DNA from 2 places in the Prochlorococcus sp. MIT 0603 genome. Region 2 is predicted to be linked to the other one. Evidence: predicted binding sites of a transcription regulator. Region 2 holds the regulator's gene; the other holds the start of a gene.
The links. The regulator NtcA, encoded in region 2, controls nitrogen genes in cyanobacteria. The targets are predictions, from matches to a motif close to GTANCNNNNGNTAC.
Positions count from the first base shown of each region.

Region 1: a site for NtcA is predicted at 13,341-13,354, ahead of glnA (type I glutamate--ammonia ligase). Genes of this name have one in related genera too.

Region 1 is NZ_JNAW01000002.1:580,196-596,727, reverse strand. Features, by position in the region: gene aroA (3-phosphoshikimate 1-carboxyvinyltransferase) at 1-1,261, opposite strand, end outside; gene EV07_RS04940 (UbiD family decarboxylase) at 1,338-2,900, opposite strand; gene EV07_RS04935 (2-phosphosulfolactate phosphatase family protein) at 2,965-3,696, shown strand; gene EV07_RS04930 (carbon-nitrogen hydrolase family protein) at 3,727-4,548, shown strand; gene EV07_RS04925 (N-acetylmuramoyl-L-alanine amidase) at 4,554-5,651, shown strand; gene murI (glutamate racemase) at 5,648-6,451, shown strand; gene sds (solanesyl diphosphate synthase) at 6,473-7,444, shown strand; gene EV07_RS04910 (HAD family hydrolase) at 7,441-8,118, opposite strand; gene acs (acetate--CoA ligase) at 8,208-10,184, shown strand; gene EV07_RS04900 (class I SAM-dependent methyltransferase) at 10,262-11,329, opposite strand; gene EV07_RS04895 (hypothetical protein) at 11,437-11,670, opposite strand; gene glnA (type I glutamate--ammonia ligase) at 11,864-13,285, opposite strand; gene EV07_RS04885 (pyridoxal-phosphate-dependent aminotransferase family protein) at 13,554-14,693, shown strand; gene EV07_RS04880 (nucleoside deaminase) at 14,683-15,183, opposite strand; gene EV07_RS04875 (pyridoxal phosphate-dependent decarboxylase family protein) at 15,270-16,532, shown strand, end outside.
Region 2 is NZ_JNAW01000001.1:238,525-255,056, forward strand. Features, by position in the region: gene ileS (isoleucine--tRNA ligase) at 1-815, shown strand, start outside; gene EV07_RS01225 (DUF3177 family protein) at 822-1,433, opposite strand; gene trmB (tRNA (guanosine(46)-N7)-methyltransferase TrmB) at 1,521-2,171, shown strand; gene glmM (phosphoglucosamine mutase) at 2,197-3,564, opposite strand; gene EV07_RS01240 (thioredoxin domain-containing protein) at 3,686-4,249, shown strand; gene thyX (FAD-dependent thymidylate synthase) at 4,251-4,886, opposite strand; gene dcd (dCTP deaminase) at 4,889-5,482, opposite strand; gene EV07_RS01255 (cob(I)yrinic acid a,c-diamide adenosyltransferase) at 5,482-6,084, opposite strand; gene ntcA (global nitrogen regulator NtcA) at 6,388-7,071, shown strand; gene EV07_RS01265 (DUF3084 domain-containing protein) at 7,128-8,099, shown strand; gene EV07_RS01270 (hypothetical protein) at 8,106-8,543, shown strand; gene EV07_RS01275 (DUF3146 family protein) at 8,527-8,784, opposite strand; gene pth (aminoacyl-tRNA hydrolase) at 8,789-9,403, opposite strand; gene EV07_RS01285 (TatA/E family twin arginine-targeting protein translocase) at 9,449-9,682, opposite strand; gene psbH (photosystem II reaction center phosphoprotein PsbH) at 9,715-9,918, opposite strand; gene psbN (photosystem II reaction center protein PsbN) at 10,005-10,145, shown strand; gene EV07_RS09310 (photosystem II reaction center protein I) at 10,273-10,401, shown strand; gene EV07_RS01300 (DUF3769 domain-containing protein) at 10,501-12,492, shown strand; gene EV07_RS01305 (3-isopropylmalate dehydratase small subunit) at 12,518-13,141, opposite strand; gene leuC (3-isopropylmalate dehydratase large subunit) at 13,147-14,562, opposite strand; gene EV07_RS01315 (competence/damage-inducible protein A) at 14,588-15,880, opposite strand; gene glyA (serine hydroxymethyltransferase) at 15,873-16,532, opposite strand, start outside.

The sequences.
Region 1 (16,532 bases), on a different contig from region 2:
ATATAGTTGACTTGTTATCGGCTAATAAGGACGCTATGGCGAGACTCATGGCTACACGATGGTCAGTTTCGCTATCTAACTCTGCTCCATATAGTTTGCCCACACCATATATTTTTAATCCATCTGGTTGTTCTTCAATTTTAGCACCCATTTTCTTTAGTTGCCGTGTCATAACTGCTAGTCGATCAGTCTCTTTTACTCGTAATTCATTGGCGCCGGAAATTAGACTTACTCCATCGCAAAAACATGCGGCAACAGCAAATATTGGTATTTCATCAATTAATCTAGGCATTATTTGATTGTCAATACTGAATGACTTTAGTTTTGATGAATGTACTATGTTTATATCCCCAACAGGTTCGCCTGCTATCTCCTTCTTATTTAATATTTTGATATTTGCTTCCATCTTTTCGAGAATTTCAATTATTCCTGTTCTTGTTGGGTTCAGGCCAACGTTTTCTATTGTTATATCGGACCCTGGTAATAGAGCTCCTGCTATTAACCAAAATGCTGCAGAGCTTATGTCTCCTGGAACAACAACATTAGTACCTGTTAATTTTGCACCAGGCTTGAGTGTTATGTGCCGACCTCTTTCGCCGCTTATTTCAATATTTGCTCCAAAGGCTTTAAGCATTCGTTCTGTGTGATCTCTAGAATTGGAAGGTTCAATTACAGTTGTTGAACCTTCTGCTGTTAATGCTGCAAGAAGAATTGCAGATTTTATCTGCGCGCTTGCTACAGGAGTCCCTATTACTGATCCATGCAGTTCTTGGCCTATGACAGAAATAGGTGCAAAATTTCCGTTGCAACGCCCATTTACATTGGCCCCCATCATTTTCAATGGATTGCCTACTCTTTGCATGGGTCTTTTACTTAATGAACTATCCCCAGTTAGGACAAAGTGACGTCCTTTCTTCCCCACAATTAAACCCAGCAGCAATCTCATCGTAGTACCAGAATTGCCGCAATTAAGAACATCTATGGGCTCTTTCAATCCATCCAAGCCAACTCCTTGAACCCTTACAAGTTCCCCTTTTTTAATCGGACTAATTTGTACCCCCATTGATGTTAAGCATTTTGCAGTGCTCATGGGATCTTCTGCTGGTAATAAGCCCTCTATAGTTGTTTCCCCTTCGGCTATCGCACCAAATAATAGAGAACGATGTGATATTGATTTGTCACCTGGAACTTTTACTTTGCCTATAAGGCTTCCTCCTGATTTAATTTCACGTATTGAAGACTGGCACTTATTTAGGCTCAAGGTTCTGAGTTTATTTTTATTCTTTAAATCTTATTAGCCTATCCGTTTATAAATAAACTTAATTTATGTGCAGTTATTAATTTGTGATTTGATTTAACTTGATAACTTCATTAATTACGTAGCCAAATAAGCTTTGATCAGGATCAGTAGATTTTGTATTTGACAGGCCTAGATCATCCCATTTATCTTCAATGTTTTTAGAGAGCTGTTCATCATGAACAAGAGCTTTACCCCATGGATGATTTCTTTCTGGACCGATTTTAGTCGTAGCATCAATTGCTAGTCTTCCTCCAAGGCCAATATTCTCAGAGGCAAAATCCAAACTATCAAAAGGAGTATTTTCCATTATCAAAAGGTCTCTTTGTGGATCAACTAAACTTGAAATTGCCCAGACAACCTGCCTTGGATCTCTTACGTTGATAGTAGAATCGACAACAACAACAAACTTGGTATATGTAAACTGAGGCAACGCGCTCCAGAATGCTATAGCAGCTTTTCTTGCCTGACCTGGATAAGCCTTTTCAATTGAAATTATCGCTAGTTTATAGCTAAGTGCATCCATCGGAAGGAAAAAATCGACTATCTCAGTTATTTGTCTACGTAGGATTGGTGTATATATCCTATTTAATGCTATTGCTAGCATTGCTTCTTCTTTTGGTGGTCTTCCACTAAATGTTGTCAAGTATATAGGATCATTCCTGTGAGTTATGCAATGGAATTTTATAAGTGGAGACGCCTCTACTCCTCCATAAAATCCCATGTGGTCTCCAAATGGGCCATCATTCATAACGTCACCCGGTGTAATCGTTCCTTCTAGGATGATTTCACTATGACTAGGAACTTCAAGATCTAATGTTTTGCATTTACATAAACGAACGCCCTCGCCTGCGTATAAACCAGCGAAAAGCCATTCACTTAAAGCTACGGGTATAGGAGTTGCAGCAGCCATTAATAGTATTGGATGAACGCCTACTGCAATTGCTATTTCAAGTTTCTTTCCTAAAGCAGCTGCTTTCCTTAAATGTCTTGCACCACCTCTAACGCTTAACCAATGGACAGTCATTGTAGTTGAAGACTGCTGTTGAAGCCTATACACGCCAACGTTAGGGGTTTTTGTCTCTGGATCTTTTGTTATGACAAGACCGAACGTTATTATTTTTCCTGCGTCTTCTGGCCAGGGTCTAATTAATGGAAGATTATTTAAATTTACCTGTTCTCCTTTTAATATGTTTTGACGGCAAGGTGGTAGTAGATCTAAATCTGGTTGAGCCCTAATGATGTCCCATAAAAGCCCTCCAAATTTTATGGTCTTTTTTAAGTTTTTTGGAGGCTCCGGTTGCTGAAGAGTCGATAATTTTTCACCAAGCATTTCAAGTTCATCTATTGAATTTAGACCCATGCTCCATGCAACTCTTTCTATTGTTCCCAGAAGATTTATAGCAACTGGCATAGATGACCCAATTACATTTTCAAACAATAAAGCGGGGCCCCCCTGGCTTAGTACACGATCACTTATTGCTGCTAGTTCTAGGTCAGGATCAATAGGTTTATCAATTCTTTTAAGTTGCCCTTTCTCTTCAAGGAGACTTAGAAAATCCCTCATATCTTTTGATGAAGGAACTTTTTGAAAGAAATTCATTATTTTCCTCGCATTATGTTGAGTGATTTAGTTACTCTTACTGAGGTTTTCATAGATTAGGACCATGAGGCTTTCTTATTTTCATGTTGCAGATAATGTTCCATTTGATGCTAAGCCAAAAACTTCTATTGTTATAGATGTTCTAAGAGCTACAACCACAATTGCTTGTGCGCTAAATAATGGAGCAGAGGCTGTACAAACTTTTGCTGACATAATTGAACTTAGGAAAGAATCTTCATTTTGGCCATCCTCTAAACGGTTGCTTTTAGGTGAGCGCGGAGGCAAGAAGCTTGAGGGGTTTGATTTGGGGAACTCCCCTGTTGATGTAAGTACAGAGGTTGTATCTGGTAAAAGGTTATTTATGAGCACAACCAATGGGACTCGTTCTTTAGAGCGAGTTAAACATTCACTCAATCTTTATACAATGTCTTTAGTAAATAGAAGAGCTGTTGGCGAAAAATTATTATTAGATGATCCAGAGGATGTATTAATTCTTGGAAGTGGATGGGAAGGATCATATTCCTTAGAGGATTCACTAGCAGCAGGAGCACTAGCATCATTCTTATGTGATTCTGATACAACATCCTGTCAAATTATCAATGATGAACTTATTGCGGCTATGTCACTATGGTCTCAATGGCGCGACAATATACAAAAATGTTTACGTAACTCTACTCATGGTCAAAGACTAGAGAGACTTGGAAATCATGATGATGATTTCCTATGTTGTTCAGAACTAGATACTATAGATATTGTTCCAATACAAAGAGGTAAAACTAACCTTTTCTCTCTTTGATTCATCTCATTACTAAATTGGTATAAGCCATTGTCGGATTTTCTAGCGGCAGCAATTCAGTTGACAAGTACCTCTAACTTTGAGGCGAATCTTTCCATAGCAGAAGAACAAATAGAAATTGCCAGTAGAAGAGGAGCTGAACTTATTGGATTACCAGAAAATTTTGCTTTTATAGGACCGGATGACGAAAGGCTGAATATTGCTTCAACATTATCTCAAAAATGCAGTAAGTTTTTAGTGACCATGGCACGTCGCTATCAAGTCGTTTTATTGGGAGGTGGTTTCCCAGTACCTGCTGGTGATGGTAGTAGGACTCTAAATAGATCTGAAATTGTTGACAAAGATGGACAGCTTCTTGGCAGATACGACAAGATCCATCTTTTTGATGTTGATTTGCCAGATGGAAATAAATACCGAGAATCTGAAACAATTATTTCTGGCCAGAAATTGCCCTCAGTAATAGATATACCTGGATTCTGCAAAGTTGGATTATCTATTTGTTACGATGTTAGATTTCCTGAATTATATAGGTTTTTAGTTGAGCAAGGAGCTGAATTATTAATGATTCCTGCTGCTTTCACGGCATTTACAGGTAAGGATCATTGGCAGGTTTTGCTTCAGGCTAGAGCTATAGAAAATACAGCTTATGTTGTCGCCCCTGCACAGACTGGAATTCATTATCGTAGGAGGCAAAGCCATGGACATGCCATGATCATCGATCCTTGGGGAACTGTGTTGGCTGACGCTGGCGTGCAACCAGGAGAAGCGATTGCGCCAATCGTTACTTCAAGAGTTCAGAGCATTAGGAATCAAATGCCTTCTTTAAAACATAGAAAGAAGGAATTATTCTGAAATTTATGTGGTCAAATAAAGCTGGCTTAAGGTTTGGTTTTGTTTTATACGCATTTTTATTTTTATTTAATGTTGGCTCTGCTAATGCAGCCAGTGCTCTCGCAGCATGGATATTAACTTCAGATGGAATATTGAAGTTAAGAACGGCATCAGGTATACATTTAGATGCTTACTTTCAGGCTGGATATGGGAATAAAGGCGACAGGGTTTGGATAGATTTTCCTGGCGAATTGGCTAAACCTAGAAAACTAAATGGAAATGGACCAATTAAGGAAATAAGGCTTGGTAAACCATATAAAGGCAATACAAGACTAGTTGTTGAATTTAATCCATCAGTATCGCTTAATCCATCTAACCTTAGATTGTTAGGAACATCGCCTAACTTATGGGAATTACGTTTAGTGGGCCTTAAGCCCATTGGCTTCACAAGTATTGGTGAAGGCAATTTGTTAAAGCCTTACAAGGCTTCTAATTATTTAAGAACACCTGCTATTAATTCAACAGATAGATTTGAACAATATGATCTTTCCTCTCTGCCAAGTGTCCAGAGAGGAAGGTTTAATGTAATTATTGACCCTGGTCATGGTGGACCTGATTCTGGAGCTGTTGGCATTAATGGATTAAAAGAAACCGATGTTGTTCTTGAGATCTCAAAATATGTATCAAGTTTTCTTGGAGAAAAAGGTATTAAGGTTCAGTTGACGAGGTATAGAGAAGTTGACTTAGGTTTAGCTAAAAGAGTTCGAATTGCTAATAACTCAAACGCAGATGCGTTCATAAGCATTCATGCCAATGCTACTCGAGGTTTTAAAAGAGAAGTTAGTGGTATAGAAAGTTATTTCTTTGCTGGTATATACGGCAGGAAATTAGCAGAACACATCCAAAAAGCCCTTCTTGACGTACCTGGTGGGAGCCCTGATCGTGGGGTTAGACAGAGTAGATTTTTTGTTATTAGAAATACAAATATGCCAGCTGCATTAATAGAAGTTGGTTTTCTTACTGGTAGGCTCGATGCAAAGCTGCTTTCGCAAAAAGCTTATAGAAAGAAAATTGCTTTTGCAATTTCAAAGGGAATTCTAAATTATCTAAAGGAGTCCTATTGAAATTACGCTTAGCTCTTTTTGATAGTGGACTTGGTGGCTTATCTGTACTACAGAGCATTAAGGAACGTCATAATAATTTTAATGCAATTTATTTAGCTGATACCGCTAGAGTTCCTTATGGGTCTAAAACCCCTAGTGAAATTCGTGACATAGCTTTTAAAATATCTCAATGGTTGCATTGCCAAGATGTAAATGCTGTGGTTGTTGCATGTAATACAACTAATTCTCTGGCCCTAGATGTCATTAAGCAAAATGTAAATGTTCCTGTATTTGATCTAATAGGATCACTTTCTGGAATCTTAAAAGTGTCTAAAGTTGGTATTTTGGCAACACCTTTAACAGTGGATTCATTGGCTTATACAAAAGAGATCCATAGCTTTAGTCCAAGTACTTATGTTATCGAAGAAGCTTGCCCAGACCTTGTACCTATCATTGAAAAAGGTAATTTAAATTCCCCTGAGATTACTACGAAAGTTTATGATCATTTAGCCCCACTTTTGAAAGCAGATGTAGAGGCAATTGTCCTTGGCTGTAGTCATTACCCTCTCATAAAACCGGTTATACGTAAATTGATCCCTTCTCACATCTCCGTAATAAACCCAGCGTCAGGATTAGCAAAAAAAATGGATCCCTTTTTCAATTTCTCTAAAATAGCCTTAGATTCATTAGACAACAGTGTTGACATCCAATTCTGTGTTACTTCTGACCCTATGAATTTCACTTCTCGGGTCGCTCATATGTTAGAAATTAAACCTCAGGTTGAGGTAGTTTCTCTTCATTCCAAGTCCTGCGTCTACTAATATCTCTATAGCAAGGATTTTATGGCCACGGTAACGGATTTGCTTCAGCCAGTTGATACGGATCTTGAGTATCTCCTCAAAGATCTCCGTGTCTTGATTGGAGCAGGGCATCCTATATTGCAGGCAGCTGCCGAACATCTCTTTACTGCTGGAGGCAAACGTATAAGGCCTGGGATAGTACTGCTCTTATCTAAGGCATTATCAGTAGAAGGGAAACTCTCCCCAAAACATCGAAGACTAGCTGAAATAACCGAGATGATCCATACAGCATCTCTTGTGCATGATGATGTAGTTGATGAGGCTGCAACACGTCGTGGGGTTCAAACAGTACATAGTCTTTTTGATCATAAGACTGCTGTTTTGGCAGGAGATTTCCTCTTTGCCCAGGCTAGTTGGCATTTGGCAAATTTAGATAATCTAGTTGTCGTCAAGCTTTTAAGTAGAGTGATAATGGATCTAGCTGAAGGAGAGGTTAAACAGGGTCTTTATAAATATGATTCAAATCAAACTTTAGAAACTTATTTAGAGAAGAGTTATTGCAAGACAGCTTCCTTGATCGCTAATAGTGCACAAGCTGTTGGAGTCTTAAGTAATGCTTCTGATGAAGAATTAAAATGCCTCTATAATTTTGGCAAACAGTTAGGACTTGCCTTTCAAGTTGTTGATGATATCCTTGATTTCACAGCAAGTGATCTTCAATTAGGCAAGCCAGCTGCCAATGATTTAGCTAGTGGATATTTAACAGCTCCAGCTATTTACGCCCTTGAAGAAAAGCCTTTGCTTTCAGAATTAGTTAAAAGAGAATTTTCATATGATGGTGATCTCGATACAGCCTTAGAACTTGTAAGAGATTCCAATTCAATTGGTCGTACCAGAGAGTTGGCTCAAGAATTTGCCAAGAATGCATCTGATTCTATTCGTTGGATTCCTGAATCTCCTTCAAAAGATGCTTTATTGGCCCTACCAGACTATGTTCTTAGAAGACTTTATTAATATTTACTAGCTATCTCGGCTTCATTTAGTACATCAATTAAGCTTTGCACAATATGTAAATTATTTTTTGGATATTTTATTGCTATATTTTCAATACTTATATATTTATTTGTTATCAACCATACTACACAACCAGCTTTTAGTGCAGATGTAACACCTATTTCAGAGTCTTCTATTGCCCAGCATGAGTTTGGATTCTCATTTAATAACTTTGCTCCCAATATATATGGATCTGGCTCTGGCTTGCTATTTTGAAGTTTGGGATTGTCACCATATATTCTTGTTTGTATCAAATCTATCCAGTCGTATCTCCTTGTTTTATAAGCAACTGATTCCTCGGTGCTACTTGTTATCAGAGCTGTCTTAATGTTATTTTTGTAACGCCATCTTACTATTTGTTCTGCTCCTTTGGTTGCTTTAACATCTTTAAGTATTTCTGTATGAATCTTTCTATGGTATTTCAGTAATTTATCTATACTAACAGGTTCTTTTATCAATATCTGTAGAATCTTTGCACATTCGATCTTTCTTCTGCCAAGTAATTTATTTAGTTTCTTATCGCTTATATTTAAACCAAATTGATTAGCTAATTTTTTCCAGGCTAATTTATTTAATGGCTCACTATCTATAAGGACTCCATCAAGATCAAATAAAAATGCTTTGGGTAATATCATTGCGAATGCATGCTTTTCTTTTTAATAAGCATTTCACCTACTTTGTAGATAATTGGCTTGAATTAGACTAATACAAAAAATTATTTTCTATGAGTTCTGATTCATCATCAAAGATAGACACAGTATTACATGAAGAAAGGATTTTTGAGCCTCCCTCTTCAGTTGTTAAGGCATCCACTATAAGAGGCTTCGATCAATATCAAGCCATGGTTGATTCTGCTAAGAATGATCCTGATAAGTTCTGGGGAGATGCCGCTTTAAAAGAGCTACATTGGTTTAAACCTTTTGATTCTGTCCTTGATTGGTCTAATGCACCTTTTGCTAAATGGTTTGATGGAGGTAAAACGAATGTTTCTTATAACTGTTTGGACAGACACGTTAACAACGGGAAGGGAGAAAAGATCGCGATAATTTGGGAAGGGGAGCCAGGTGAAATCAGGAGAATTAGTTATAAAGAACTTTTTGAAGAAGTATGTCGGGCTGCAAATGCATTGAAAAGCATCGGGATATCCAAGGGTGATTTAGTTGCGCTTTATATGCCGATGATTCCTGAGGCTGCAATTGCAATGCTTGCTTGCGCAAGAATTGGAGCCCCACATTCTGTCGTTTTTGGTGGATTCTCCTCTGAAGCTTTGCGTGACAGACTTAATGATGGTCAAGTGAAAGCGGTAATTACAGCTGATGGAGGTTTTCGTAAAGACAAGATTATCTCTTTAAAAGATGCAGTTGATTCTGCTTTAGATGGAAATAGTTGTCCCAGTGTTGAATCTGTTTTGATCGTTAAACGTACTTCTCAAAAAGTAACTTTTATCAATGGTCGAGATTACTGGTGGGATGAGCTGATTTCTCATCAAGCTGTTGAATGTTTGCCAGAGCAAATGAATAGTGAAGATAGACTTTTCGTGCTTTATACATCTGGATCAACAGGTAAACCAAAAGGAGTTGTTCACACAACCTCAGGATATAATTTGTGGGCTCACCTGACTTTTAAATGGATATTTGATGTACGTGAAGAAGAGATATATTGGTGTACAGCTGATGTTGGATGGATAACAGGTCATAGTTACATTGTTTACGGACCTTTATCAAATGGCTCTACAACAGTTATGTATGAAGGTGTCCCAAGACCGTCGAATCCTGGAGCGTTTTGGGAGGTTATTCAAAGACATAAAATTAATATTTTTTATACGGCTCCTACAGCAATAAGAGCTTTTATGAAATCAGGGAGATCAATTCCTGAAAAGTATGATTTAACAAGCTTACGATTGCTGGGAACAGTTGGTGAGCCTATCAACCCAGAAGCTTGGATGTGGTATAGGCAAGTAATAGGTGGTGGTAATTGCCCTATTGTTGATACTTGGTGGCAGACAGAAACAGGTGGTGTGTTAATCAGTCCATTGCCTGGAGCAATACCTACAAAGCCAGGTTCAGCTACCCTTCCTTTGCCTGGAATTGAAGCAGATATTGTTACGGCAGATGGCCAGTCAGTTGAAGCAAATCAAGGTGGATATTTAGTGGTAAAGCGGCCATGGCCAGGAATGATGAGGACTATTCATGGAGATTCTCAAAGATTTAGGCAAAGTTATTGGGAGTATCTAGAACCTATTGATAATAAACTTGTTTATTTTGCTGGTGATGGAGCTCGCAAAGATGAAGATGGATATTTTTGGATCATGGGAAGGGTTGATGATGTGATTAATGTCTCTGGCCATAGACTTGGAACTATGGAAATAGAATCTGCTTTAGTAAGTCATTCTTATGTGGCAGAGGCTGCTGTGGTTGGGAGACCAGATGAGATTAAAGGAGAAGCAGTAGTTGCTTTTGTGACTTTAGAAAGTGGAAAAGTATCAGATCAAACTCTTATGCAGGATTTAAGGAATCATGTCTCAGAAGAAATAGGAGCAATAGCAAGACCAGATGAAATTCGATTTACTGATGCATTGCCTAAAACAAGAAGTGGAAAAATCATGCGCAGACTACTTAGGTCTTTAGCTGCTGGTGAAGAGGTCATAGGAGATACAAGTACTTTGGAAGATAGAAATGTTTTGGATGAATTAAGGAGATAGGAAGAGCTTATAGACTTTTAAATTTTTCTCATATTCTTTTAAATTAGATAAATAATTCTTTTGCTTATGTGTTTAATTCAGGTAGATGGTTTAGTGGCCGACCAAACTTTTGTCATGAAAAATGAGTTTGTTTTTATAGATTCAAATCCGGAATTTGTAAGTCTTATAGTGATGTCGTCTTTTATATAATCTTTATAATAAGGCTCGTGGAATATTCGATGAAAATTTTCTAAGACTTGTGTGAATTGAGGGGAGTCTTGTATTTGAACTGAATCTGCAATAACTAACTTTCCATTTGGTTTTAAAAGACGAAAGCATTCTGAAATAACATTCTGCCTAGCTTGTTTTGGTAATTCATGAAAAAGAAAAACACATGTTATTGCGTTAAATGATTCTCCTATTAGAGATATATTTTCTGCATTTCCTTTGATTAATTGAACTAATTCACTCCCGCTATTATTTAAATATTTACTTGCTTGCTTAAGATATGAAGAAGATAAATCTAAGCCAGTAAGCTCTGCATAAGGGAAGGCCGATCTAAGTTGCTGAAGAGTTCTTCCTGTTCCAGTTGCTACATCAAGAATCTTTATTTCTGATGAACTTGTATCTTTAAAGCTATTTTGAAGGCAATCTTTTATAGGAGATATAACTCTTCTTCTCATGGCATCAGCAGTTCCATTAAAAAGTATCTCCACTTGAATATCATAAATACTTGCTGAGTGATCGCTAAGATAACCATCAGTTTGATGATGGAAATTCTGTAAATAATAATCAGGGTATTTATCTTTATTAATTGATTTTGGTATGTCTTGAAATTTTCTAGATTTTCTTCTGTTCCAAGTTGATGGCATGTCTAACCATACTAGTGGGTACTTTGCAAACCACTCTATCCAAGGGGCTTCAAAAAGAAGGTTCTTAGGATAAAAGCCCTTTTCTGCTTCTAGCCAGTCAATATCTTCTAGCTCTTTAATAGATTGTCTTAATTTAAGTAGTAAGTCCGTAGAAATTGGGGATGTTTCTGGAATGGCTTCAGGTGCTATAACCTCCATCAACTTTGTACTTATCTCCTTATGTACTATCCCAACAAGACCTTTGCCTTGCTGAAGAGTTTTATATGCAATTTTTGCTAGGCTTGGCTGAGCCATAAACCTTTTCAAGTTTTATCTATTTCAACAGATTTTTAAGCCAACTGAGAGAATTAAATATTTTCTGTTGCTAAGAGAATTATATTTTTGTATATCAAGCAATATTTTCATTGATCGGGACATAATTGGTTGGGAATTTCCTTCATTAGAGCTTGTATGTCATCCCATGAATAATTTGGTTCAGCTTCTCTTAATTGATTGATATCCTTTTGAATGAATTTATCTATATCTTTAGCTTTTGAACAAACACCAGAAAGATCATTTCTATTTAATTTACTTTCAATATTAACCATCATCTTATTGAATTTATTTATATAGGTTTTGTTAAAGTCTTTTGGCAAGTCTTTCCCCTTTATTGATAGGACTATAATTATTAATGAAAATATAATAGGTATAATTTTATATTTATATACCTTTTTTTTTATAAATCTAAGATTGCTGATAATATTCATATTAGAAAATAAGCAAGATAGTATATAACCTTGCTTATTTTATAATGTTTAATTTGAAAAAATGTATAAATAGGCTTATTTATTATGCGTCATAGTACATAAAGAATTCATGAGGATGAGGTCTTTGCCTTAATTGCTGAACTTCTTCATACTTCATTTCGATGAAGTTATTTATAAAGTCATCATCGAACACGCCACCTTCAGTTAAATAATTATTATCTCTATTTAGTGCATCCAATGCATCATTTAAGGATGATGGAACTGTTGCAATCTTGGCAAGTTCTTCTGAGGGAAGTTCAAATAGATCACGATCTTCTCCTTCGCCTGGATCTATTTGATTCTTAATACCATCAATTCCAGCCATTAGCATTGCGCTAAAGGCTAAATAGGGATTTGCTATAGCATCACCAGGTCTAAATTCTAACCTTTTTGCTTTTGGACTTGGTCCTGTTAAAGGAATTCTAATAGCAGCTGATCTATTACCTTGGGAGTAAACAAGATTTACTGGGGCTTCAAACCCTGGTACTAATCGTTTATAGCTATTTGTTCCTGGGTTTGTGAAGGCTAAGAAAGAAGGTGCATGTTTAAGAATGCCACCTATATACCATTTGGCAGTTTGAGATAGGTTGGCATATGTATTTTCACCGAAGAAAAGTGGTTGCCCATCCTTCCAGAGACTTTGATGGACATGCATGCCAGTTCCATTGTCATTCCAGATAGGTTTTGGCATAAAAGTTGCTGTCTTGCCATATTTTTTGGCAATATTCCTAACAACATATTTATATGTCATTACGTTATCTGCTGCGTTTATAAGTGAAGCAAATTTCATTCCAAGTTCATGTTGACCTGGTCCTGCAACCTCATGATGATGTTTCTCTATAGGTATTCCTAGTTGACCCATGAGAAGTAACATCTCAGAACGCATGTCTTGAGCAGTATCATTTGGAGCTACTGGGAAATATCCTTCTTTATATTGTATTTTGTATCCTAGGTTGCCACCTTCCTCTAACCTTGCTGTGTTCCAAGGGGCCTCAATAGTGTCTACGCTATAAAAGGAAGTGCCTTCTTTTGAGTCATACCTTACGTCGTCAAAAATAAAGAACTCTGGTTCTGGTCCAAAGAAAGCTACATCAGCTAAACCTGTAGAAGATAAATAAGAAAGTGCTTTTTGAGCTAAAAATCTTGGACATCTTGAATAGGGCTCCCCACTCCTTGGCTCTTGTATTGAACAAATAATGCTAAGTGTTTTGTGCTTATAAAAGGGATCTATCCATGCAGTTGTAGCGTCTGGGACCATTGACATATCTGACTCATTAATGGCTTTCCATCCCCTTATGGAAGAGCCATCAAAGGCTAGCCCTTCCTTGAAAGAGCTTTCTTCGATCATGTCTGATGTAACGGTTAAATGTTGCCATTTACCGTGGATGTCAGTGAATTTAAGATCAATGAGCTCAATACCCTCATCTTTAATTTGTCTAAGTACATCCTGTGGAGATTTGCCCATGGATTTTTTTATAGATATATTCCAACAAAAGTAATTACCATAGCAATCTAGTTTTGTATCAATAAGTACTTTTTCGCACTATTTCCCTTTAATTCCTAATGTTTGTGCGACTTTTTAATTTTTATTTGGTTATTAGAAGCTATTTCACCTTGGTTGTCAGCATTGCAATACCTAAAATTAATTTCACGTTCATACCTATAGATGTATAGGCTCTTGGTTAAGTAATTATTCTTTTTAGGTCTTGGCGACAACAAAAGCTAACTCTGAAATGTTGAAAACTTTTGACACGTCACTATCAGCTCTTTCGGTTCCAGAGAGGCTATTACTAGGTCCAGGACCTTCTAATTCTCACCCTTTAGTGCTGCAAGCACTGTCCAATCAGCCTGTTGGTCACTTAGATCCTTTTTATATTGATTTAATGGCTGATGTTCAGAATCTATTACGGCATGTCTGGCAGACAACAAATAGATTAACTCTTCCAATGAGTGGCACTGGTAGTGCAGCAATGGAGGCAACAATTGCAAATATTGTTGAACCTGGGGACACTGTCCTTGTTGCCATTAAAGGCTACTTTGGTCATCGATTGGCTGACATGGCCTCAAGGTATAAGGCAAATGTTCAGACAATTCAAAAACCCTGGGGACAAGCCTTTTCTCTTAATGAACTTGAAGAGTCTTTAATCAAACATAAGCCTGCTGTTCTTGCTCTAGTACATGCAGAAACATCTACAGGTGTTTGTCAGCCTATGGATGGAATAGGCGATTTATGTCGAAAATATAATTGCTTGTTGATTTTAGACACTGTTACATCACTTGGAAGTATCCCTTTGTTTTTAGATGAATGGAAGGTGGATCTTGCTTATAGCTGTAGTCAGAAGGGCTTAAGTTGCCCTCCAGGTTTAGGCCCCTTTACTATGAATAAAAGGGCAGAAGACAAATTGAATGCAAGGACAAGCAAAGTATCTAATTGGTATCTTGATGTGTCCCTGTTAAATAAATATTGGGGTAGTGACCGTGTTTACCATCACACTGCACCAGTAAATATGAATTTTGGAATCCGAGAAGCACTTAAACTTATTGTTGAAGAGGGTTTGGAGAACTCATGGGAACGCCATAGAGAAAATGCAAATAGCCTATGGACTGGCTTAACCCAACTTGGTATTGAATTACATGTTGATGAAAATCTAAGGCTTCCTACTCTTACTACAGTTAAAATACCTGATGGCATTGATGGAAAAGCTTTCACACTTCATTTATTGCATAAGCATGGCGTTGAGATTGGTGGTGGATTAGGTGAATTAGCAGGTAAGGTCTGGCGAATTGGTCTTATGGGCTACAACTCTCAATCAAAGAATGTTGAAAGAATCTTGAACCTTTTCGAGACACAATTGCCTAAATTCAAGTCCTAGTTATTTCATTTCTTCTATCAGCAAACCACTTAGACAATGCTTCTTTAGCTTGGTCATTCAAAATCCCTCCTTCAATAGACATTTTATGATGAGCGCTTTGATGTTTTGAGAGATCTAATGAGCCTCCTAGTCCACCTCTTTTTTTATCCACGGCACCAAAAATAACTTTGCCCATCCTTGCTTGTATAAGAGCACCTGCACACATTTGACATGGCTCTAGCGTTACTATCAATGTACATTCGTTAAATCTCCAATCTCTTTTTATCCAGGAAGCCTGCCGAAGAGCAATTAATTCAGCATGGCCAAGGGGATTGAAATATTTATTTCTTGTATTTGTTCCATGGCCTATACAATGCCCGTATTCATTCAAGATAACAGCTGAAACAGGTACCTCACCTTGAGAGCCAGTTCTATTAGCTCTTTCAAGCAGAATTTCCATCCATCTTTCTGTTTGTGTATCCTTAAGTTTTACCGGTTGATAAAATTGCATTTTTCTAGAACAACCTTTTTAATTTGAACATAATGAATATCGTTCTTTGTTAACTCTTTGGTATAAATATTTGAAAGGGAAATCCATTGGAATTTTTTGCACCTCCTGATCGCACTGATCCTAAATTTAAGTCATTTTTAGAAGGGGCTTCTAGTGATCTTTGTGAGTGGTTGTCTTCTACAACTAATAGAGGCCCTTTACCATCTCATTTTGAGTTGCCTGATATAGGACCACGTTTAGATGGATTGTCTTCTTCTGAGATGTTAGATGATTTGCAAAAAATTATGGCCGGATCATATCAGCCATCTCATCCTGGAGCACTTGCTCATTTAGACCCACCGCCTCTTACTTCTTCAATTGTTGGAGAATTGATAGCTGCTGGACTTAATAATAATTTGTTGGCTGAGGAGCTTTCACCTAGCATTACTAAATTAGAAAGAAGTCTATGTAAATGGATTGCAAATAAATTTGAGATGCCAGAGACTGCTGGTGGTGTTGCTGTTAGTGGTGGAAGTCTAACTAATTTAATGGCCTTGTTAGTAGCAAGGTCTAATGCCAATCTGTTATGTGATCCTAAAGCTGTCGTCTTAGCTAGTACAGAGGCACATGTCTCAATAGCGAGAGCTATATCAGTTATGGGACTCCCTCCAGAGGCATTAGTCAGGGTTCCTACCGATAATTTTGGATGTATGTCTATTAAATCTTTAACTGAACAGTTTCATAATATAAAATCTCAAGAGAAAAAATGCTTTGCGATTGTAGCAACAGCAGGTACTACTGTACGAGGATCTATAGATCCCTTGACTCAAATTGCTGATTTTTGTCACAAAGAAAAAATATGGCTGCATGCTGACGCTGCAATAGGAGGAGCTTTTGGCTTGTCATCATCCACTGCAAGCCTCGTGAAGGATATTTCTAGGGCTAATTCTGTTACTGTTAATCCGCAAAAACTTCTTGGGATTACAAAGACCTCCTCATTATTATTAGTGTCTGATATTAAGGATCTTTTTACCTGCTTTTCTACTGGTTATCCATATTTAGAACCATCTTATGGAAACGATTATCAGGGAGGTGAACTTGGATTACAAGGTACAAGACCTGCAGAAGTTATTAAATTATGGCTTGGACTAAGACAATTGGGTGCTAATGGTATTCAGTCTTTACTAGATAAGTCTATTGATCGTAGACGTTCTCTTTATGAGAGACTTGATAAATCCAAATTTGATATTATAACCGGCCCATTGCATTTAATAGCTTTTACTCCTAATGATATCTCCAAACAAGATGCAGAGGTATGGGCTATAAAATTAAGAAAAAAATTACTAGAGCATGGCTTTATGCTATCGAAG
Region 2 (16,532 bases):
ATGATTTTGACCCTTCTAAATATTCTTTAGATGTTCATGATTTATCGATTTTAGATCGTTGGATGCTGAATAGAACTGCAGAGGTGTTTGATGAAATTACAAACGCATTTGAAAGTTATGATTTCATAAAATTTTTTCAATTACTACAAACTTTTTGTGTTGTTGACCTATCTAATTTCTATTTAGATATTGCCAAAGATAGGTTGTACGTAAGTGCACCTTCTGATTCAAGACGTAGATCTTGTCAATATGTTTTATCTTTGATTATTGAGAAATTAGCTGGAATTATTGCTCCAGTTTTATGTCATATGGCAGAAGATATATGGCAAAACATACCCTATTCATTAGAAGAAAAGTCTGTTTTTCAAAGAGGATGGCCAAACCTACCAGATGCTTGGAGAGATAACTCATTAAATGAACCAATAAATCATATTAGAGAACTAAGAGCTTCTGTTAATCGTGGATTGGAGGATTGTAGAAATAAGCAAGAAATAGGATCTTCTCTTGAATCTTCTGTTCGAATTGTTCCTAAGAGCGATACTCTGAAAGAAACATTGAGCTTTATTCAAGAAAATGGGGATTTAGAAGTTGATAATATCCATGATTTGTTACTTGTATCTAAAGTTCAAATTGGAGGAGAGCCATGGGCTGAAGTCCTTTTCTGTAAAGAAGAAGAAATGGCTATTATTGAAATATCTAAGTCTAGAGGATCTAAATGTGCGAGGTGCTGGCATTATGAAAGTGATATTGGTAAGCATGCTAATCATCCATTGTTATGTAGTAGATGTGTTGAAACTCTCAATAGAATAATTTAAATAATTTTAAAATCCCCCTGCTATTCTTCCTTGCTTCGGCAGTCTTATAATTGCCCATTGAATTATTCCTACTAAGTAAATAATTAATGCTAAGTAACCTATAAATGCTGATAATGCCTCTGTCCAGCTTGCACCAAATAAGAAATTAAATATGCTTTTTATTAATAGATTTAATCCTGACGGAGCTTCTCTCCAGTATGTGCAATTATTTCCACTTACTTCATTCATGCAACTTAGACTTCTAAATGAAAGTGCTATAAAAAAACAACTAAAAAAACTAATAGACCATCGCCAGGCTTTTAGAAGAAAAGGTAATGCTTTCTTCGTAGGAAGCTCGTTGATTTCTTCATTGAGATCTATCCAAAACCATATCGAAAAGATGATTAACCATGGTGATATAAAAGAAGTTAAATAGCCAATAGGTCTATTGCCAGTTAATAACAACATGCTTATTATCATTAGGCTAGCAATTTTCCAGTAAATAGATAAAAGTCTGGTAATAGAGGACTCTTTTTTCCAAAAAGACCAAAGCCAAAGGACTAATGGGAGTCCAAATGCAAATGTTGCTCCTAGCCTGTAGTTGAGCCAAACCAGTGAGTGGTATGAGATTTCTGCCACAGAAAAAAAACTTTCTACTTAACTATTATCAACCTACAATGCCTTAGAGAAAGCTTCAGCTAAAAAACTATCAAAAACTATTAGATCGTGCGTCAACATGTAAACCCTTTGAGCCGTTTTTTTCAGCTTAATCATGACCTACCATCACTTGACGAATTATTCCATGATTCTAATTTACCTATTCATTTAGATATTGGTTGTGCAAGAGGCAGGTTTTTATTAAAAATGGCTGGGTCTTTTAGCAAATGGAACTTTTTAGGAATTGAGATTCGCGAACCACTTGTAATAGCAGCTGAAAAAGAGAGGGTTCAATCAGGCTTGAACAATCTTCGATTTTTATTTTGCAATGCTAATGTGAGTTTAGAAAAATTATTTTTGAATTTACGAAGGTCCAAAGTAAAAAGAGTTTCTATTCAATTCCCAGACCCTTGGTTTAAAAAAAGGCATAAGAAAAGAAGACTTATGCAACCTTCTTTATTATTTTTATTGGCTGCAAATTTAGATCCAGGTGCTGAACTATTTATACAGACAGATGTTCTGAGCCTTATGGATGAAATTATTTATTTAATTGATATGAGCAACTGCTTTAATACAATTTCCAACTTAGATGAATCACTAAATTCTTATAGTCCCTATTGCTTTGTTACAGAAAGAGAGGAATATTGTATTCAGAAAGGTTTACCCATATATCGCAAGCTTTATGTAAGGAATTCAAATGATGTAACAATAGATTCATGAGCTCATCTTTTGAGATTAGATGAATTTAATTTAACTCTTCTTGAGCTAATTTAGATATTTTACTTGCCCAAGACTCTATTAAGAACTTATCCATTGATTCAATCATTACTCTCAGTAAAGGCTCTGTCCCACTTTTCCTTACTAAAACCCTACCTTCATTGCCTATGTCAGATTGAACATCCGCAATTAATGTACTAAGTTTTTCAGATCCGTATATATTATCTTCTGAACTATCACTCCCTAAAGGTATATTAATTAATCTTTGTGGGTATGGAGTGAAGCTCTGATCTAACAAGTCGGAAAGTTGCATGCCTTTGCATTTGCAAATTTTGGATAGTTGTATGGCAGTTAAAAGACCATCTCCAGATAAATCATTAAGCCTAGATAAAATATGCCCTGATTGTTCACCTCCTAAATCTGCTTTGCTATCAATCATTGCTTGATGAACATGGGTATCACCTACTGGAGTCCTTTGGAGTATGCCCCCTCGCTTTTGCCAATCTTTTTCAAAACCTAAGTTAGACATTACAGTTGCAATTAATCTTTGATTTTTAAGCTTCTTCTTGTCTTGTAAGTCCGAGCCCCATAAAAAAAGAATGTTATCTCCATCTACTACGCGACCTTTCCGGTCAACTGCAATCATTCGATCTGCATCACCATCAAAAGCAAAACCCATTTCAGAATTGCTTTCGATTACAGCTTTTATAAGTTGATTGAGGTGAGTCGAGCCACAATTGACATTTATTTTCCCCCCATCTGGCTTTGCATTTATGCAGGTCACTTTAGATCCTAAAGTTTTAAAAATCTTTTCTCCACAAGCTGTTGCAGATCCCCAGCAAAGATCTAGAACAATGGGTATCTTTCCAAAATTTTCTAAGCCAATTGTTTTCAAAAGACTTTCCTCGTAATCTTTTAAGATTTCGTGCCGATTGATTACATCTCCCTTCCTTCCTGAGTTGATTACTTTCTCTTTTTGTAGTCCTGCATCAATAATTCTTTGCTTTTCAGTCGAAATCTTTTTTGCATTAGCATCAAAAATTTTTATTCCATTATCTTCTGGAGGATTATGGCTAGCTGAGATCATTAGCCCTCCTGATAAATTGTATTTTTTAATTAAAAGTGGAACTGCAGGTGTTGGGCAAAGTCCTAATAGCCATACTTCTCTACCTTGAGACGTTAAGCTATCAGCTAATCCATTTGAAATTCTTGAGCTGCTTGATCTTGAGTCTTGTCCTATAAGAATCGGACCTTGGTTTGAAAGGATCTTGTTACACCAAAATCCAATTTTGTAAATAAGTTGATTTGTAAAAAGTCTTTTAGCATTTCCACGAATTCCATCAGTACCAAAGAAAATTATATCTTTATGCTTGTTTCTTCCACCCGCATGATGCATTGCATTGGTGGACATTTGAGAAAAGAAAGATTCCAAACTACTGAAAGATTAGCTCATATTGAAACATTTCACACACAAGTGATTTTTAAGATGGCAAACTAACAATAGAAATGTTTTTGTTGTGCAAAATTCCAAATTAGTGGAATTAGGAAAATGGCAAAGAGTTTTTTTGCTAATTATTTCTATTTTCATAGCCTTAGCTCTGTTGTTTATAAGGAATGGCTTTCAACAAGAGAATCCATTAGAATTACTTGCTAGAAATTCACTTAAGCCAGAGATTGCTTTGAATAATAACCGTCCTACTATAATAGAATTCTATGCTGATTGGTGTGAAGCATGTCAAGAAATGGGTCCTTCTATACTTAGTTTAAAAGAGAGATATGATAATTCTATTGATTTTGTGCTATTAAATGTTGATAATGACAAGTGGTTAGATCTTATCGATACATACAATGTTAATGGAATACCTAAATTAGAGTTGTTTAATGATCTTGGCCATTTGAAAGGAGAATCAATAGGTTTAAAAGATTTTAATCAGCTTGATCAAATTGCACTTTCTTTATTAAATCAAAGAGAACTGCCACAAATAAATGGAGTAGAATATATTGATACTAATAAAGTTCTATTTTCGAATTTAAATGAAAATATTCCTACGAGAAATATATCCCCTCGCAGTCATGGTTAACTTATCTCCAATTAAGAGCATGGGCGACTGAGGGGAATTGCTTGGAAAATATTATTTTGCAATTATTTGCTATCTCTAGATGCTCTTGTTGAGTGCCATGTCCAGATCTTAAGTTTATATAATGTATCCATGATCTACATGAACCTGTCATGTAGATCCTTGTAGGAGTTGCCAATGGAAGGATGAATCGCGCACATTCTTTTGCTATTCCATTTTCAAGCATTTCTTGATAAAGAATTAAGGTGTTTTTAAATTGATTTTCTATTCTCTCTTTAAAGGCGTCCGCAACATTTTCATCTAAATCAGATATTGAATTCTGCCTGTTTTTTGTATCTTGTCTTCTTAAATCAGGTATAGGGATTGCGCCTAGTTGAGAACTGTCAGCATATCTTTGAGAAAACTCTTGGAAGGTGAATGATCGATGTCTAAGAATTTGAGCTGCAATCCCTCTATTAGTTTCTATCTGGAGGGTCATATATGCTTGTTCAAATACACTCCAATGTTCATGGGTTATGCAATATTTAATTAATTTCTCAAAATCTTCGTTGCTTTGATTTTTAGGATTACTAACCCTGGCAATGTATGCCATGGTTTTTTCAGCATCTGGAGTAGCTGTGACCAGATGTACATTATTCATAGTTAAATTTTGGCAAGAGTAACCTTCTCAGGTTGATTTTGATATTTACCTTCTCTATCGCTATAAGTTGTTTCACAAGGATCACCTTCGAAAAAAAGCAATTGGCAAATCCCTTCATTTGCATATATACGGCAGTCTGCCCCAGAGCTATTGCTGAATTCGAGTGTTAGATGACCTTCCCAACTTGCTTCAGCAGGTGTTGTGTTCACAATAATTCCTAGTCTTGCGTATGTGCTTTTCCCAAGGCAAATAACAGTGATATTAGCTGGAACTTTCATTTTCTCTAGGGCAACGCCTAAACCGTATGAATGAGCTGGAAGGATGAAGTATTCACCATCTTCATCTTTTTCAAGGGGAGTTGATTCTAAATTTTTAGGATTAAATTTTTTGGGATTCATTATTGTTCCAGGCACGTGTCGAAATATAAGAAATTCTTTTGAAGAAAGACGTAGGTCATAACCGTAAGAGGAACAACCAAAACTGAGTACAGGTCGTTCCTTAGAATTAGGCTCTAGATGTCTAACAAGATTTGCTTGAAAAGGTTCAAGCATTCCCACTTGTGATTGTTCGATAATCCAGCGATCATTTTTCAACATTATTTAGAGCACCTCAATTGGGTTACTTGGTCAGCTACTTCAAAAACTTTAGTGGGTATAGATGGTCCTGTAATAATTACATCAATAGAATCATGACGATTTTCTAGTGTAGTTATCAAATCTTCTTCAGAAATAAAGCCAAAATCAATTGCCAGGCCTATCTCATCTAAAACGAGCTTATCTAAAGTATTATTAATCAAGTTGTCTTTACATATTTCCCAAATATCACCCACAACCTTTTTAGTGCTTAGAAAATCTTCTGTATTCGCATTATTAGAATTCTCACTTTTACTTATGCAGCCATAAAAATCAGGTCTTAGCCATTCTAAGTTTCCGCAAAGGCTTGTTGAATTTTCTGGTCCTTGAGATACGCCACCTTTTAAGAACTGCGCTATCAAAACCTTGCTACCTAATCCTGCAGAACGAAGTGCTTCGCTAAGAACTACTGAGAAACTTCCTCTATAAGGTGCGGTATAGACCTGTAATTGCCCTTGTGAAGAAATAATTTGAAGCTTTGCTTTGCCTTTGGATGCACTGACTGGCCTTAACCCGTATGGATAATCGGTAGAATATTCACTTTTTAGCCTTGGACTTGCTGTCATGAAATGCTTAAAATCATTCTTTTAGAAGGATTTTTTAAATGTAGCGGAGGTGTAAACCTTCACAAGTATTTTGACACTATCTATAGCGTTTATCTGATGATAAATTGATATTTTTTCTAATTTCATAACCTTTCCTTTACCTCTTTGAAAACTGGAAACGTCTTTATACTCTTGTTTAAGTTGAAAACGGTTGTTTTTGCTACATGTAATTTTATCCGCACTTCTTATCGTCCTTTGAATTGGTTAGAGAAGATGGCAGCTAATGCTAGCTCGATCAGTCGTTATTCCAACCAGCCAGTTGGGATGCAATCGCAAAATCAGCTGAATGGAAGCACCAAAGCTACAATGACCCTTCTTGATGTTATTAGAGGTTTAGATGGAGCGTCTAATGAAGCTGTAGAGAGATCTAAGACAATATTCTTTCCTGGCGATCCTGCAGAAAGAGTTTATTTGATCAGAAGAGGAGCTGTACGTCTTACAAGGGTTTATGAGTCTGGTGAGGAAATCACTGTTGCATTGTTACGAGAAAATAGTCTATTTGGCGTTCTTTCACTTTTGACAGGCCATAGATCTGACCGTTTTTATCATGCTGTTGCTTTTACTAAGGTTGAAATGAGTTCTGCTCCTGCTGGTTCAGTAAGAAATGCTATAGAAAATGATAGTGGTGTTGGGTTGCTTCTTCTTCAAGGCTTGTCTAGTAGGGTTTTGCAAACAGAGACTATGATCGAGACTTTGACACATCGCGATATGTCTTCTCGTCTGGTAAGTTTCCTCCTAGTGCTTTGCAGGGATTTTGGAGTGCCGAGTGATAAAGGAATTACGATTGATTTAAAACTATCTCATCAGTCAATTGCTGAAGCTATTGGATCTACTAGGGTTACTATTACAAGATTGCTTGGAGATCTAAGGAACCTTGGTTTATTGCAGATTGATAGAAAGAAAATAACTGTTTTTGACCCAATTGCTTTAGCTAAACGTTTTAATTAAAATTGTTTCCCCTAAGCTATTAAACTTATTCTAATTACTTAATAAATATTTTTGAAGTGGCAGGTTGGATACTTATTTTTGCTTTGTTGATTCTTGGGGGAGTGCTCTCAACACTTGGTGACATGCTCGGCAGCCGTATTGGTAAGGCAAGATTGAGTGTTTTTAAATTGCGCCCTCGTCGAACAGCTGTTCTGATAACAATTCTTACTGGGAGTTTGATAAGTGCACTTTCATTGAGTTTAATGCTTTTGGTGAGTCGGGAATTAAGAATAGGCCTGTTTGAATTGGATGATATTCAGGCTCGATTGAAAGAGAGTAGACAGGCTTTACTTCCTTTAAAAATGCAAAGAGAAGCACTTGAAGTGAAAATCAAGAAAGCTGAGAAAGAACTTGTAAAACTTGGAAAAGATTTATTTGCGTTTCGTCAAGGGGAAGTGGTCATAAATAGTGGGCAATCTTTAGGAACTTTCTCAGTGAAATTTGATAATAAATCAGATGTTAAAGAGGAAATAGAAAATATACTAAGAAAAGCAAATTTTAATGCTTTTATTAGAGTTAGTCCTGGTAAAAGTCCTGTAAGGAGAATTGTTTTAGTAAGGCGTGACCATATTGCTAGCTTGGAAGAAAAGGTTTCTGATAATAAGGATTGGGTGATAAATATTCGCTCTGCTAGTAATGTACTTTTAGGAGAGAGTTTTGTTTATGCTTTCCCAGAGGCACTGCCTAATAAGAACATTGTTGTAAAGGGTGAAGTAATAGCAAGCCTTAACTTAAGAAATAATTCTATATCTAAAACATTACTTCAAAAACAAATAAAAATATTGTTGGCATCAACTTTAGCAGAAGTAAAGAGAAGAGGATCCCTTGTCTCGGAAATACAAGTAGATTCTAACTCTGTTAAAAATCTCTTAGAAAAAATAGATTCTAATAAAGATAGTATTCTAAAATTAGATGCTATTTCTACGAATAAAAGTGATACTGCAGAAAAGGTTTCTGTAACTCTTAGAGCAACTAAAACAATACTTTAACTATAGATGACAAATGTTATTGCAATAGACCCTGGCCATAAGAAATGTGGATTATTATTAGCTGAAATAAATGGCCTTAATGTTATAGACGGTAAAACAGTAGAAAAATCTTCTGTAATAAAATTAATTAATTCTTGGAGAAGTGCTTATTCTGTTGAATTAATTCTTCTTGGCAATGGAACTACAAGTAAATATTGGAATGATCAACTTTCTTTAAATGGTATTGGTATCATTAAAGTTGTAGATGAGGCTATGACTACACTTCGAGCAAAAACAAGATATTTAGAACTTTGTCCACCTAAGCTTGTTTTTAGATGGTTGCCAAGTACATTAATATTTCCACCAAAACATCTCGATGCAATTGTTGCCTTGATATTGATAGAAGATTATTACCAGAAGAAGTTTAACTGGGAAAAGCCTATAGAAATTAGAATTTGGCCCTAATAGTAAAGTTATAATCCCCTCCAGCTTCAAGAGAGTAATCAGATTTAATTAAAAAACGTAATAGTGCATCTTGAATAAGTGCTCTTCCAAGAGGTGGCTCTACTAGAAGCTCTCCATTGCTAAAATACCAATCAAAACACCAATTAAAATCACCAGCAGAAACCTCCCCTTGAATACATTTTGTTGAAAAATTTTGACTATAAATCTTTAGATAAGCTGTTGTAGAAGGCTGCCTTCTCATTGTGTTATGCCTCTAATTCTGAATTAGCAGAGTTAATGAAATTTGAGCCTTGTTTGAATCCTAACTCCTCGATAATATCAATCCCTTTAATCACTTTATCTAAAACTTTTTCAATGATTTGATTCTCTTCCTTTGTGAACCTTCCAAGAACATGATTAACAGTTTTACTCTTACGTTCTTTTTGTATTGCTGAAGGCGAGCCAATCCCAATTCTTAATCTGCAAAAGCTTTGACTTCCTATATGTGAAATTATGCTTTTAAGTCCATTATGTCCTCCAGAGCCTCCTTCTTCTCTCAGCCTTAATTTGCCTAATGGTAAATCCATATCATCCACAATTATCAGCAATTCTTTTTCATCAAGTCCAAACCATTGCATTGCAGAAGCAATAGAACGCCCGCTCTCATTAACATAAGTATTAGGCATTAAAAGCCTTTTTAGTTGCTTTCCAGATCCAATATGCGCTGCATGTCCAAAAAGCTTTTTGTTGAAGCTGAATGTTGCTGATTCCCTTTCAGCTAGCTTTTCTAAAGCCATAAAACCAACGTTATGTCTTGTCTTTATATACTTTGAGCCAGGATTACCTAGGCCAGCAATCAACTGGAAATAACCCAAGCTCATTTTATTTAGTGAAAGTGCTTTATATGAATTATATTTTTTATTTTCTCAAGGTAAATCTTTATGATCATTTGAATCAGCATCTTTTTCCCTGTCATCATCATCTGAATCAGTTATTGCTTTTTGAAGTTCATTTTCAAACTCAGAAGATGCTTTCTGAAGACTTTTAAGAGTTTTCCCAATATTCCTGCCTAGCTCTGGAAGCTTTTTTGGTCCAAAAACCACCAAAGCAAGTGCAACTATGACTGCAATTTCAGGCAGTCCCACACCAAAGATGTTCATACTCTTAAAATATTAAGTCAGATTTCTATGACTTAATTAACACCATTCCAATCAACTGAGAAGCCTTGTAAAAGGAGAGATTGATTGTAAATCTGGAGCATTATCACAAGAAAAACAAGAAGTAGAGAGCCAATTAAGGCCATTACAGGTACGGCTCCCCAACCTGCTACAACTTTGCCTTGCCCTGAATTACCAATGGATTTAAGGAGAGAGCCAAGAGCAGTTTTTTGTCCCATTTTTAGTTTCTAGCCTCGGTTAAAGAGTAATTTTGGATATTGTATGTGAAATAGCCTCTAAGATTGGCAACCTTTCAAAAGATTTGATGCAAACTTCAACTCCCGCTCTTTCTATAGCAGTTTCTGTCCTGGTAGTTTTATTGGGCTTGACTGGGTTTGGGGTCTATACAGCCTTTGGTCCGCCCTCTAGAGCCCTTGAGGATCCATGGGATGATCATGACGATTAATAACTATATGAACATCGGCTTTTTAGATAAACAGCATAGAAACATTTCAATCCAAGGTAATAATTGGGGCAAACAGGGTACAACTGCCCATAAGATACATTTGTTTCTATAGTCAATTGAGCTAGTTATGCTTGCCCTAAAGATTTCGGTATACACGGTCGTCTTCTTTTTTGTTGGTGTTTTCCTCTTTGGCTTCTTAGCTAGTGACCCAACAAGGACACCAGCCAGGAAAGACCTAGAAGGCCCTCAAGATTGAGAGATTAGTCTGACTTCCCCTAAAAACAACTAAATATTGGTGCAAATTAGGCCAGTATTATTAGGTTATGCAATTATTTTCTTCGTCGGCAAGTAGATTTTGGCGGCGATAGTATCTATTGGCTGGCTTGCAAGTTCAGCATCTGTGGCCTTTTTGCTTCTTTCTCCTTCAGAGGCTTGTTTGGCATTCTCAAAATCTTTAGGTGAGATTGCTCAAAATAATCAGGACGTAAAACTAGAAAAAGATGATATATTTTTAGAATTGCAAATTCTTGCTGATAGCCAATATTGGGAAAAAGAAAACTTATTTGTTGCAGAAGGCAATGTTAAAGCACTAATTCATGGAGGTAATATTAAGGCCGATAGAATTGAAGTTGATAGATTAAATAAAACTATAATAGCTACAGGTAATGTTGTTTTTAATACTAAAGGTAATTATTTAGAGGCTAGCTCATTTAAATATGACCTTGTTCAAAATAAAGGTGAAGTTTATGATGTTTATGGTGTAATTGATATAAAACTAATCCCTAAAGATCTAAATTTAAATAAACCAATTTCTTTAAAACAATCTAAGGATAGAGAAAATAATCAGACTGATTTTGGAGATGTTCGGTTAGTAGATGGCTTCCTTATCCAAGGTGGCTTTAGGCTTGATATGGAAACAATAGAAAATTTTGATGAAGAAAGTAATTCTGTCAATAAATGGCGCATAAAAGCATCCAAGTTGCTTATTTATAAAGATGGCTGGAAAGCTGAAAAAGTAAGCTTTACTAATGATCCTTTTAACCCTGCTCAAATTCGTATTGAATCTTATAAAGTTGAACTTAAGAAAAATAACTTAGGTTTAAAGAATGCAAATATTACTGCTCAAAAGAGTTATCTTCTATTAGAAGACTTTTTAAGAATACCTATCGGAAATAGAAGGTTTCAAATAGGTAAAGAAGAAAAACCTCAAAACTGGATTCTAGGAGTTGATGGAAAAGATAGGGATGGTGTTTTTATTGGCAGGCAACTTAGATCTGTACAAATTGGTGATAAATACTCTTTATCACTTCAGCCTCAGTACTTACTACAACGCTCAATAAGTGGAGAGACTTCAGCATATCCTGAGAATGGTAAAACATTTAATAGTTCAAAAGTAACTACTTCTACAAACTTAGAAGACTTGTTTGGATTAGAGGCGGAGATAGATGGTAGTTTTCTAAATTGGAATAGTAAAATTGAGGCTGATATTACTACTTTTAATAGAAAAAAATTTGCAAATGGTGCAAGGTATGCTGCAAATTTTTCGAAGGAAATTAATTTAAATGAGATAAAAGATTTAAGGGCTAATATTTTTGCATTGTATCGCGAGAAAGTATGGAATGGCTCTTTGGGTAATACAGATATATATACAGCATTTGGAATAGATTTTGATAAAAATGGATCTTCAAAATTTGGTAAGATTAAATATGATTATAATTTCAGAATTGGATTAGGCGAATATCAGGCTGAAAGGCTTGACTCTTTAGAACTTATGTCTTCTTTGAGGACAAATTTCTCTTCAGAGTTTAAATTTAATTACCCAATATTTACCTCATTAAATAATTTACCTGCTAAATACATTGCCTCTCCTTTTTCAGCAGAAAATATACAAACTGGAATTAATTTAAATGCTATTATGAATACATCTATTAGCTCTTATAACAATAATAAATATCAGACTAGCATAACATTTGGGCTGGGACCAGAGTTGATTTTGGGTAATTTACGGAGAAAATATTTTGATTATACAAAGTTATCTATTCTGCCTAGCTATACATTTAAAAGTGGGGATAGCCCATTTAAGTTTGATAATGATAGGGATTTAGTTAAATTAAAGATTGATTTAACACAGCAATTATTAGGACCAATTATTATTAAAAATATCAATGAATATAATATAGACACTAATTCTGCGAATTATGGCGATTCAATATCTTCTAAGCTAGCAATTATGTGGCAACGTAGGGCTTATGAATTTGGTTTATTCTATGATTATAAGAATGAATCAGGTGGCTTAAGTTTTCGCTTGAATGGATTTGACTTTAAAGGTAATCCTAGTTCCTTTTAGCTTTTTATTCATAGTCACGATTTTCTCAATAAGAACCAAATTGAAAATTTTTTAAGTAAGGAAGATTGCTTCTTACTATATTTATTTTCTCTTTCTCTTCTAGTAAAGTTGATGTTGCATCCCATCTTCCTGATATCAACATCTCCATAGCTCCAATATCTATTTTTAAAGGTATATTAATTTCTTTAGATGTAAGTAATTTCTTTTTAATATCCAATTGAAACTTTGCTTTTTCTCTATTTTGAATACTGGCAATCAAAGTTTTTTGCTGTGATTCCGAAATGCATGCACATGGAATCCCAATTGATAAACAATTTCCGAAGAAGATTTCAGCAAAGCTTTGACCAATTATTGCTCTAATTCCCCATCTCATAAGGGCTTGTGGTGCATGCTCTCTACTAGAACCACATCCAAAGTTTCTATCAACAATAAGTATTGACTTCATTTTATCTTGATCAAAAGGGTGTAATCCATTTTTTTCTTTACGATCATCGGCGAAAACGTTAGAACCAAGTGAATCAAAATTGATGCACTTTAAAAAACGTGCAGGGATAATTCTATCGGTATCTATATCATTTCCCTTCAAGTAAAGACATTCACCTTCGATTGTTTGAACAGGACCTGAGGGAAAAGGAGAAATGTGCTGCATTTATTTTATGATTTTAAGGAAAAAAGTTTTCTGACATCTATTACAGCTCCTGTTACTGCAGCCGCAGCAACCATTGCAGGACTCATTAATAACGTTCTTCCTTTGGCTGATCCTTGCCTGCCTTTGAAGTTTCTGTTGCTTGAACTTGCGCTTATTTGATTCTTTTCTAGCTTGTCTGGATTCATGGCAAGACACATTGAACAACCTGGCTTTCTCCATTCGAAACCAGCTTTTATAAAAATATCGTGTAACCCTTGATCTTCAGCTTCTTGAGCAACTTGTTCTGAACCAGGTACTACAAAAGCTTTGACTCCTTTCGCAACTTGTCTCCCTTTGACTATTTCTGCTGCTTTTTCTAAATCGCTTAAGCGACCATTTGTACAACTACCTATAAAGCAAACATCTATAGGTAGGCCTTCGATAGGTTTCCCTGGTTCTAGATTCATGTATTCATAAGCTTCCAAAGCAATTTGCTGGTCAATTTTATCTAGTGATTCTGGTCTGGGAATCGATGCATTGACTCCTATTGCTTGGCCAGGCGTAATGCCCCATGTGACTGTAGGAGGTATTTTTGAAGCATTAAATCTTACTTCGTCATCGTAGATTGCATTTGTATCGCTTTGCAGAGATTCCCACCATTTAGTGGCTGCATCCCAACTTTGCCCTTTTGGTGAATAGCTCTTCCCTTTTAGATAGTTGAAAGTTGTTTTGTCAGGGTTTATGTACCCGCATCTTGCACCTCCTTCAATTGCCATGTTGCAGATAGTCATCCTTTCTTCCATTGAAAGGCTTTCTATTGCAGGCCCAGCAAATTCATATGCAAAACCAACACCATCTTTTACTCCAAGTATCTGAATAACGTGGAGAATTAGATCCTTTGCAAATACTCCAGGTCCTAACTGACCGTCAAACCACAACCGTCGAACTTTGAGTTTTTTCATTGTTAAAGTTTGACTTGCAAGGACATCTCGCACTTGGCTGGTCCCTATCCCAAATGCAATTGCTCCAAAAGCTCCATGAGTAGAGGTATGAGAATCGCCGCATGCAATCGTCATGCCAGGTTGGGTTAAGCCTTTTTCCGGGGCAATTACATGAACAATGCCTTGATTGCCAGAACCTAAACCGAAAAATTTTATTGAGTGTTTTTTGCAATTCAACTCAAGAGTTTGCAGCATTTCTTCTGCAAGAGAATCAAGGAATGGTCTTTCTTGAGTTGTAGTAGGGACAATATGATCAACTGTTGCGATTGTTCTTTCTGGGCAGGAAACGCTTAATTTTTTTTCGTCTAGAGCAGCAAATGCTTGCGGACTAGTGACTTCATGAATCAAGTGCAATCCTATAAATAGTTGAGTTGCTCCACCAGGAAGTTCTGTAACCCTGTGTAGATCCCAAATCTTGTCGTAGAGCGTATTTGAGCTCAAGTTGTAACCCCAATAGAAAGAAAGATTAGCTTTGCTTAAGCAAAGCTAATCGAAGTTTGTCTAGTGCTCTCACAACACTCAATTTTTGTATACCTTCTCTTGCTCTGTGCACTCCGAAATTCTCTTGGGTTGATTGAATTCCTTTTGGCGATGCTATGCATAGCTCTACTAACCCTATAGGTTTGGTAGGTGTGCCTCCGCTTGGTCCGGCAACCCCACTTATAGCAATAGACCAATCAGCTTGGAACTTCTGAAGTGCCCCTAATGCCATTTCTTTAGCTACTTGTTCAGAGACAGCACCATATTTATTTATTAGCTCATTAGGAACTCCCAAAACCTTTTGCTTGATGGAGTTGTTATATGCGATCACTCCTCCAAGGAAGACATCTGAGGATCCTGGAACACTGGTTAGGGCTGATGCGATCCTCCCTCCTGTGCATGACTCTGCAATAGTGAGAGTTTCTGAACGTTTGCGTAATAAATCAATCACAACTGACGCTAAGGTTTCATGATTCTTCCCAAAGGGATTTAAACCAATGCGATCACATAACTCTGATTCGATAGGAATTATTAACTTAATTGCTTCTTCATTGGTCTTTGCTTGAGCTGTTATTCGTACTTTGACTTCTCCTAAAGATGCATAAGGTGCAATTGTTGGATTCTTTTTTATTAATAAAGTTGGTATCTTTTCTGCAAGACTAGACTCTGATATTCCAGAGAATTTAAGGACTGTACTTCTTATTATTCCTTTTTCTTTGAACTGATTACTGAGCCATAACTCTAGTGTATCTTTCCACATTCGTTTCATTTCAGCAGGTACTCCTGGCAATGTAATTATAGTGAAGTCTTTTTTGGGGCTCCAGATCATTCCTGGAGCTGTTCCTATTTTGTTTGGGATAACAGTTGAATCTTTAGGAAATAGTGCTTGCTTAAAATTGCTCTTAGGAAAACTATCTTGGTCATTGAATTTCTTTTTTATCTCTTCTAAAATTTTTTGATCTTCAATTAAGTTCTCACCAAAAGCTTTTACGATTGCTTCGGTGGTTAAATCATCGATTGTTGGGCCTAAACCTCCTGTTGTTATTAAAACCTGACTTCTTTGAGATGCTTCAACAACAATTTCCTGTAAACGCTTCGAGTTATCACCAATTACACCCTGTCGATAATGAGGTAATCCAATTAGCGCTAATTGCTCTGCTAGCCACTGTGCATTGCTATTTAAAATGTTGCCTAGTAACAACTCTGTTCCAATACAAAGGATTTCAACCCCTTTATTTTTTATATTTTCAGCCAAAGGACTATTCTTTTTTTTAACTATAAAGAGGAAAACGATTACATAGACGGATTACTTTTTCTTTGCAGGCTTTCTTAATTGATAGATCTTCTGGGTTTAACAGACAATCAGCTATAACATCAGCAACCTCAATAAATGCAGCCTCTGTAAAGCCTCTGGTTGTTAAGGCAGCTGTACCTAACCTTAGGCCACTAGTTACAAATGGGGATTCAGGATCAAAAGGCACAGTGTTCTTATTGGCTGTTACGTTTATTTCGCTAACAAGATAATCAGCTTTTTTCCCTGTCATGCTAATGCTTCTTAAATCTAATAGAACAATATGATTGTCCGTGCCTTTGCTAACTACTGCTATTCCTCTCTCTTGCAAGCGCTTAGCTAAAGCTTTTGCGTTAGTTACTACTTGATAACTATATTTTTTAAATTTAGGATCTAATGCTTCTCCAAATGCAACTGCTTTAGCAGCAATTATGTGCTCTAAAGGACCTCCTTGGTTCCCTGGAAATACAGCTTTATCAAACTTTTTTCCAAACTCTTCATTTCTACAAAGTATTAATCCACCTCTGGGACCTCTTAGTGTCTTATGAGTAGTAGTCGTTACCACATCGCAATATGGTATTGGATTAGGATGGATACCACTAGCAACTAAGCCTGCTATATGAGCCATGTCTGCTAGTAA